Regions from separate parts of the Rossellomorea sp. ABR4_004 genome, predicted to be linked through region 2. Evidence: predicted binding sites of a transcription regulator. Region 2 holds the regulator's gene; the other holds the start of a gene.
The links. Region 2 encodes CtsR, which represses protease genes until heat stress. Its sites were predicted from a motif close to ATGGTCAATAAAGGTCAAACA; they were not measured.
Positions count from the first base shown of each region.

Region 1: clpP (ATP-dependent Clp endopeptidase proteolytic subunit ClpP) is a predicted target of CtsR. The motif match lies at 2,279-2,299, and genes of this name have one in related genera.

Region 1 covers NZ_JBSWVM010000001.1:1,713,669-1,718,099, reverse strand. The annotation lists gene ACXAF2_RS08880 (ATP-binding protein) at 1-1,458, shown strand, start outside; gene clpP (ATP-dependent Clp endopeptidase proteolytic subunit ClpP) at 1,609-2,205, opposite strand; tRNA gene ACXAF2_RS08870 (tRNA-Arg) at 2,808-2,879, shown strand; gene ACXAF2_RS08865 (hypothetical protein) at 3,165-4,415, shown strand.
Region 2 covers NZ_JBSWVM010000001.1:2,454,954-2,459,384, reverse strand. The annotation lists gene clpC (ATP-dependent protease ATP-binding subunit ClpC) at 1-455, opposite strand, end outside; gene ACXAF2_RS12440 (protein arginine kinase) at 457-1,539, opposite strand; gene ACXAF2_RS12435 (UvrB/UvrC motif-containing protein) at 1,536-2,084, opposite strand; gene ACXAF2_RS12430 (CtsR family transcriptional regulator) at 2,104-2,565, opposite strand; rRNA gene rrf (5S ribosomal RNA) at 3,196-3,312, opposite strand; rRNA gene ACXAF2_RS12420 (23S ribosomal RNA) at 3,415-4,431, opposite strand, start outside.

The DNA.
Region 1 (4,431 bases), 740 kb from region 2:
GAGGGGATACAGCTCATTGATAAGGATGGAAACAACTTATTAATGAATACGAAATTATCGGCATTGATTCGAGGGAAGATTGACGAACTTCAACAAGCAAACTATCAAACCTGGAAGCAAGCACTAGTTGATCGGGTCGAAGATAAAGAGAAACTGGATGAGTACTATGAAACGATTGTGACGGAGGGGAAGACAGGTAAGCATCTCCTTACCTATCACGTGGTGGATAGTAAAGAAGTATTCCAGGTTTATTCTGAAACCCTCTATCGTGGAGACGAACAGATAGGGACAATCTTTGTACACAGGAATATCACAAAAGAATTCGAAGTCGATCAAATGAAATCAGAGTTTGTGAGTACGGTCAGCCATGAGCTTCGCACCCCTCTATCAAGTGTGCTTGGTTTTACGGAACTGATGCTGACAAAAGAACTGAAACCGGAAAGAACGAAGAAATATTTAACGACGATCTATCAAGAAGCAAAGCGATTGACGTCCCTCATCAATGATTTCCTGGACGTCCAGCGAATGGAGTCCGGACGTCAAACCTTTGAGAAGAAATATGAAGATGTCGTTCCCGTCATGCAACATGTGATTGATACCCAGAAGGTAAACGCACCTCACCATTCCTTTAATATCGCTAGGGATACAGACTGCACGATCGTTCTTGGGGATAAGGACAAATTGTCTCAGGCATTCACCAACCTGATCAGCAATGCCATCAAGTATTCCCCGGATGGAGGTACCATCACCATCCATTTCCGTGAAGGAGAGGAGTGCATTCTTATCGATATCCGGGATGAAGGGCTCGGCATACCTCAGGATGCCATTCCAAACCTCTTCACGAAATTTTACCGGGTCGATAATTCTGACCAGAGAAGAATTGGCGGTACCGGCTTGGGCTTGACCATCGTGAAGGAGATCATCGAAACCCATGATGGGTACATCACCGTTTCATCAGAAGAAGGGAGAGGGAGCGTGTTCACCATACGTCTCCCAATCGTGACCATCGAAACCTTCAAAGAAGAAGAGAATTGCGGTGATGGGATGAATATCATCGTCATTGAAGACGATATCAATCTGGCATCCCTGTTGAAAGCTGAGCTGTCCGACAGTGGTTTCAAGGTACAGCACACGCCGTCAGGAACCGAAGCCCTGACAAAAATGCAGGAAGAGAAACCAGATGCCATCGTCCTCGATATTATGCTTGAAGGTAGCATGTCGGGGTGGGATGTATTAGAAAAGATGAAAGCGGATGAAGAGCTTTCCCAAGTCCCGATCATCGTATCCTCCGCGTTGGATGAGAAAGAAAAAGGACTCACGCTGGGAGCCAATGATTACTTGGTGAAACCATATCATCCCAGCAGGCTATCCAAAACAATCCTGCATCTCTTACTGAAAAAAGGGATGAACGGTGAGATTCTGATTCCGGTTTGTGAGAAAAAAGCTGAAAAAGAATAAAGGAGAGAGGCTTTCGGTGACGGAAGCCTCTTTTTTTGAGGGGTTACATAGATAGAAGGTGCAGGTTCGAAGATAGCAAGGTTTTTTTACTATTCCCGATAGAAAAATATAAAGCCCCTCACGGAATTCCGGGAGGGGCTTTCAGTAATTTTACTTATTGTTCATTTCATTACGAGTGATGATACGATCGATCAATCCATATTCAAGCGCTCTTTCAGCTGTCATGAAGTTATCACGATCTGTATCTTTTGAAATCACATCAAGTGGTTGACCAGTACGATCAGCCAGGATTTGATTCAGTTTTTCACGAAGGAATAGAATGCGCTTCGCTGCAATTTCGATTTCTGTAGCTTGACCTTGAGCTCCACCAAGTGGTTGGTGAATCATCACTTCAGCGTTCGGAAGGGCCAATCGCTTGCCTTTTGCACCTGCTGCAAGAAGGAACGCACCCATTGAAGCAGCCATACCGATACAAATCGTTTGAACATCAGGCTTGATGTATTGGATCGTATCGTAGATTGCCATACCCGCCGTGATACTTCCGCCAGGAGAGTTTATGTAAATCGAAATATCCTTCTCCGGGTTTTCAGATTCAAGGAAAAGAAGTTGTGCTACAATGGAGTTTGCCACATTGTCATCAATGCCGCTTCCAAGCATGATGACACGGTCTTTCAATAAACGTGAATAAATGTCATACGCACGTTCACCGCGGTTTGTTTGTTCAATTACTGTAGGAATTAAATTCATCCTCGTTCCTCCTTAGAAATCCTTTTTTATTTTTCTGAATTACTTATTCACTTTGTACTGTAATCATACACCCATGGTCAATAAAGGTCAAACTAAACGTTTCCTTTATTCCCCTGTATATAAATCCTTTCTACATGATACCCATTCATTCCTTTTTTAAACGGGAGAGTGTTTGTAAAGTTTATGGTTGCAGTAGAAGTTTATTTCCTTTGAAAATAAGTGGAGCCACCTTTTGATAAGTTACGGCGTGAAAACAAAGACCGTTCCTTTCCGCTGCAGGCAATTGCTTTCCGCGGGGAGGAAGTCGAGCCTCCTCGGGCGCTGCCCTGTGGGGTCTCGACTTTTCCTCTATTACCCGCAGGAGTCAATTGCCTTCCGCTTCAATCCACTCTGTGATTCTATTTTATGAATGACTAATTATAAGGGTAGACAAACAGAAAAACAGATTCTAATGCAAATCAAACTATTTACAAAGGAACTCCAATCAACTTTCACATCTTTAAGAAACAACCATTTATGAGGTTAGGGCTTAAAGAATAAAAATATTGCAAACAAGTATTTTCTAGCTTATAATATATATTCGTGACGGTTATTCATTTCATGCCCTCGTGGTGCAACGGATAGCACGTAAGATTCCGGTTCTTAAAATGGGGGTTCGATTCCCTCCGAGGGCGTACCAAATTACTGAAACCATTGTGTTTTTACAAAACGTGATGGTTTTTTTATGCTCTTTTTTAATGGGTGCAGTTCGTTCATAAATACCACGAAAAGCACCACGCATACCTCAAATTGCTCCTATAAATAACTTTAGGAGTGATTCCCATCAAACGAAGAAAATCTGTCTCCAGTTCACTTTCCAAACAAACCTTTCAATCTATTTCAGAAGATACTCAAGATGATTCAAGAATAATATGGATATATGGTATAATATTGAAATCAACTAATGAAGGTGAATTCCAATGGATTTAAATACTGAAGATGTCTTTACTGCTGGGGGACTACCGAGTATAACTTATTTTTCAAGGGATAATTTCCGTTTGGAAAACAAGTTAAAAAGAAGTTTAAAGATGAAAGGTAAAATGATTTCTATAACTGGTCCCACTAAATCAGGAAAGAGTGTCCTTTGCAATAAAGTTATACCTCCTGAAAATAGCGTATGGGTTATGGGTGGACAAATAAACGAAGAAGACGATCTCTGGAATATAATCACTAGCAAACTACAGATAGCAATTGGTAGAAATGATGAAGAGGCATCTGAAGATGGAAAGAAGTCTTCAATTCAAGCAAAAGGGACTTTTAATGCTTTATTTGGAAAGGCTTCAGTTGGATCAACAATTGACCGATCATCAAAAACAGGTACGAAGACAACAGATGTATATACTTTCGATAAAAAGCAGATAACAATAGATTTTTTAATAGAAAATGGTATCCCGCTTTTAATAGATGATTTTCATTATATTGATAGATCTCTGCAACTAGGTATAGTTAGGGCTCTCAAAGGTGGGGTATTGGAAGGATTAAAAGTAATATTATTAGCTGTGCCTCATAGAAGTTATGATGCTATAGAAGTCGAAAATGAAATGACAGGTAGACTTTTCCAAATAAAAATTTCACCTTGGGAAGAACAAGAACTCCTAGAAATCGCAAAGAAAGGATTTGAAGCATTAAATGTGAATTTTCCTGAAGAAATTGCGAAATACTTTGCTAAAGAGGCATTTGGAAGTCCTCATTTAATGCAAGAGTTTTGTTTATTACTTTGTTTTGAAAATGATATTTATTTTAGGCAAGATATTAAAAACTCTATTACTACTATTCCTGTCTATGAAGATTTTTTTGAAGAAATCGTTCAAACATCAACTTCAAATGTAATCTTTGAAAAATTAGCAATGGGGCCAAATAGGGGAGATAGAAAAGAACGCAACTTCAAATCAGGAAGACAAGGAGATATCTATGAAGCGATCCTTGCAGCCTTGGGTGAGATGCAAGAAACATCAAGGGTTACACCAGAGGATATTAGGCAGAAACTAGTAGACTTATTAGAGCCCAAGTCTGTTCCATTAAAACACCAGATTACTAGTGTATTAAAACAAATGGACAAGATTGCTAAGAACGATATAGAAGGTGAGCCTGCAATAGATTTTAAGGATGATATTTTGCATATCGTAGACCCGTTTTTTATGTTCTATATTCGTTGGGTTCAATTAGTTTAATATTTTTTTGAAGAGT
Region 2 (4,431 bases):
CCCTGGTGGTTACTTGAATCATTGCTGCCAAGTAACTGCAATACCTGCTGCCTTGCTTTATTTAAGCTGACTCCAAGATTACCAAGCACACGAGCGGCTACTCCTTCACCTTCACGAATCAAACCTAGTAAAATATGTTCCGTTCCTACATATGAGTGACCCAGTTTACGAGCCTCATCCATAGAAAGCTCAATCACTTTCTTCGCTCGGGGTGTATAATGGATCGTTTGAGATTTCTCGGTACCTTTTCCGATTAATCCTTCCACTTCTTTCTGAATCTTTTCAGGGCTCAGTCCCAACGCCGTAAGTGCTTTAGCGGCAATCCCTTCACCTTCGCGGACAAGTCCCAATAAAATATGTTCAGTACCAATATTACTGTGCGCCAGACGAATTGCTTCTTCTTGAGCTAATGCCAATACCTTTTGTGCTCTTTCTGTAAATCGACCAAACATCATATTATTTTTCCTCCTCACATGTATCTTTATCTAACTTAATTCGCTCCCGAATCAAAGAAGACCTTCTTATATCTCTTTCATTTGGTCTCAATGGACCTCCAGAATATTGTTGTAAAAATCCAGGTTGGGTTAAAATCATTAGTTCATTCAATATATTCTTAGATATAACTTTGATGTATCCTAAATCAATTCCAAGTCTGACATCCGATAAACACTTTGCTGCTTCCTTGGACTCGATAATTCTACTGTGCTCCAACACGCCAAGTGAACGAAAGATCCTATCCTCTAATTGTATGTTAGACGTTTTAACTAATGCGTCCCGTGCGGAGTGTTCTTTATCAATAATCTGCTTCACGACGCTCAATAAATCTTCCACAATATCTTCTTCTGATTTACCAAGTGTCGTTTGGTTCGAAATCTGAAAAATGTTCCCTAACGCCTCGCTGCCTTCTCCATAAATCCCTCTAACCACCAGACCTAATTGGTTAATGGCAGGAATGATCCGATTTAATTGCTGGGTCAGAACCAGACCAGGCAAGTGCATCATCACGGAAGCCCGAAGCCCAGTCCCCACATTAGTGGGACATGTCGTTAGATATCCATGTTTCTCATCAAAAGCAAAATCAAATTCACTTTCAAACCAATCATCAATCTGATTCGCTCTCTGTAAAGCTTCCTTCAATTGCAATCCTGGATATAAACACTGTATTCGAATGTGGTCCTCTTCGTTTACCATTATGCTAATATCTTCTTCACTGGATAGAAGGACAGCTCCATGATTCGTGTCCTCCGCTAAGTTAGGACTAATAAGGTGTTTCTCCATCAATACCCTCTTTTGGAGAGGCTGAATCTCACTTGTAGGTAAAAATTCCAATTCTCCTAAATTTTTTGGGTATAAAGAGAGCTTATCTTTCACGCGATCCACTATCTCTTTAGCTTCTTCAGATGAATATAAAGTGGAAAAACGAAAGTCCGTCATGTTTCTTGCGAGGCGGACCCGTGAACTAAGGACAATATCCGAATCCGGCCCTTCCTCATTCATCCAGGAGCTAACAGCATTTTGTAAAAACTTCTCCAGACTCATCCTTTATCTCCCCCCTCTTTATGAACATCCTTCTCCAGGGAGCGAATTTCGTCTCGTATCTCTGCTGCTTTTTCGAACTCTTCATCCGCAATCATCGTTTGCATATCCGATTTCAACTGCTGAATCTTCTTCTTGATGTGAATGGCTCCACCCATACGTTCCGGAACCTTCCCATGGTGCTCCACATTCCCACTATGAACGCGCTTTAATAGAGGAGTAAGTTCATCTTTAAACGTTTCATAACAATGGGCACAGCCGAAGCGTCCTACATTAATGAATTGCTGAAAAGTCATTTTACACTTTTCACACTGTAAAACCTCTGCCTTAGGAATTTCCGTTTCTTTTGCCTGCTTAAATGCAGGGGCTATATTAAGAAGACCTGCCAATAGATTGTTCACAGAGAACCCGGAAGACGAATCAAACATAAACATTTCACCCTTATCCTGAGCGCATTGTTCACATAAATGAACCTCTGTCTTTTCCCCATTTATCACCTTGGTAAAATGAAGGGTTGCAGGTCTTTCATTACACTCTTGACAAACCATCCTACTCACCTCTCAAAACTTACTCATATTTCAATGTATCCAGCATGGCCCTGAGCATTCTTCCCCTCAATACATCCCGTTCAGGTAAATCTACCATGATCACCGAGCGGTCCATTACGCTCAGCATAATCTTCGCTTCCCGCTCAGAAATAATATCCTCTTCCACTAACCGAAACACAATATCTGCCGCCGTATTCTGACTGATGGTTTGTGTTATTAAAGCTACTAGTTGATCAATAAGATGAACTTGATCGTGGGCCTTCACCTTCATGATTCTTATGTAGCCCCCGCCACCTCGTTTACTTTCTACTACATACCCTCGTTCTATCGTGAAACGGGTATTGATCACATAATTAATTTGAGAAGGAACACATTGAAACTTATCAGCGATCTCGCTTCTTTTAATCTCGACTATCTCACTTTCACTCAGTTCTAAAACATTCTTTAAATAACGTTCAATGATGTCGGATATGTTCCTCATCAAACCTCCTCCTCATTTTGACTTTGACTATATTTGACTATAATTATACAACCGTGTTTTAAACTTTGCAATTATGAAGTATGACCTTAGAAGTTTTCCTGTTTTAGGAAGGTTTTAAACGTGGGAATGTAAGATTGTTGGATAGAAATAAGGAATTGGGGCATTGGGAGTATGATGTTTTGTTTGTGAATTGTGGTGGGAGTTGATTATAGGGATAGAGGAAGAGAGGGCTTATTTGTGATGTGATGGAGGAAGAGTAGAAATTTATTACTTTGGATGGATCCTTTTAGAAAGGTTGTGGCTATTTGGGGGATCAGCTAAGGAAAGTGCTTTATTTTGTATCAAAGCTGGGAGTTTTCAGGGGTGAACTAAGTGTTAATAGTCGAGGATTCGCGGTAATTGCGTCGTTTTCGGTTGTTATTGCGTCATCATTTTATTTAATGCGTCTTTTTAGACCTTTATTGCGTCTTTTTTTTATTTAATGCGTCTTTTTCCATATTAGAACACCAAGACTCTGCTTCATCTAAGGTTAACTGTATAGAGATAGGAGCTTGGATTCACCGTCCAACACCGTTTCTGATGAAAAAACAAAAAAGAGCAGCCCCTAAGAGCTACTCTTTCTTCACATTCGCCTGGCGACGTCCTACTCTCACAGGGGGAGATCCCCCAACTACCATCGGCGCTGAAGAGCTTAACTTCCGTGTTCGGCATGGGAACGGGTGTGACCTCTTCGCCATTGTCACCAGACGACTATTCAATTGAAGGGTTGTTCCTTCAAAACTAGATAAAGAATTGATGTCAAGAAAGCCGAATACCGACCAATTGTTGTTCATTTCAAAATGACTCTTTGTGGTTAAGTCCTCGATCGATTAGTATCAGTCAACTCCACATGTCGCCATGCTTCCATCTCTGACCTATCTACCTAGTCATCTTCTAGGGATCTTACTCACATACGTGATGGGAAATCTCATCTCGAGGGGGGCTTCATGCTTAGATGCTTTCAGCACTTATCCCTTCCGCACATAGCTACCCAGCGATGCCTTTGGCAAGACAACTGGTACACCAGCGGTGCGTCCATCCCGGTCCTCTCGTACTAAGGACAGCTCCTCTCAAATTTCCTGCGCCCACGACGGATAGGGACCGAACTGTCTCACGACGTTCTGAACCCAGCTCGCGTACCGCTTTAATGGGCGAACAGCCCAACCCTTGGGACCGACTACAGCCCCAGGATGCGATGAGCCGACATCGAGGTGCCAAACCTCCCCGTCGATGTGGACTCTTGGGGGAGATAAGCCTGTTATCCCCGGGGTAGCTTTTATCCGTTGAGCGATGGCCCTTCCATGCGGAACCACCGGATCACTAAGCCCGACTTTCGTCCCTGCTCGACTTGTAGGTCTCGCAGTCAAGCTCCCTTGTGCCTTTACACTCTGCGAATGATTTCCAACCATTCTGAGGGAACCTTTGGGCGCCTCCGTTACTCTTTAGGAGGCGACCGCCCCAGTCAAACTGCCCACCTGACACTGTCTCCCACCCCGATAAGGGGCGCGGGTTAGAATTTCAATACAGCCAGGGTAGTATCCCACCGATGCCTCCACCGAAGCTGGCGCTCCGGCTTCCAAGGCTCCTACCTATCCTGTACAAGCTGTACCAAAATTCAATATCAGGCTACAGTAAAGCTCCACGGGGTCTTTCCGTCCTGTCGCGGGTAACCTGCATCTTCACAGGTACTATAATTTCACCGAGTCTCTCGTTGAGACAGTGCCCAGATCGTTACGCCTTTCGTGCGGGTCGGAACTTACCCGACAAGGAATTTCGCTACCTTAGGACCGTTATAGTTACGGCCGCCGTTTACTGGGGCTTCGATTC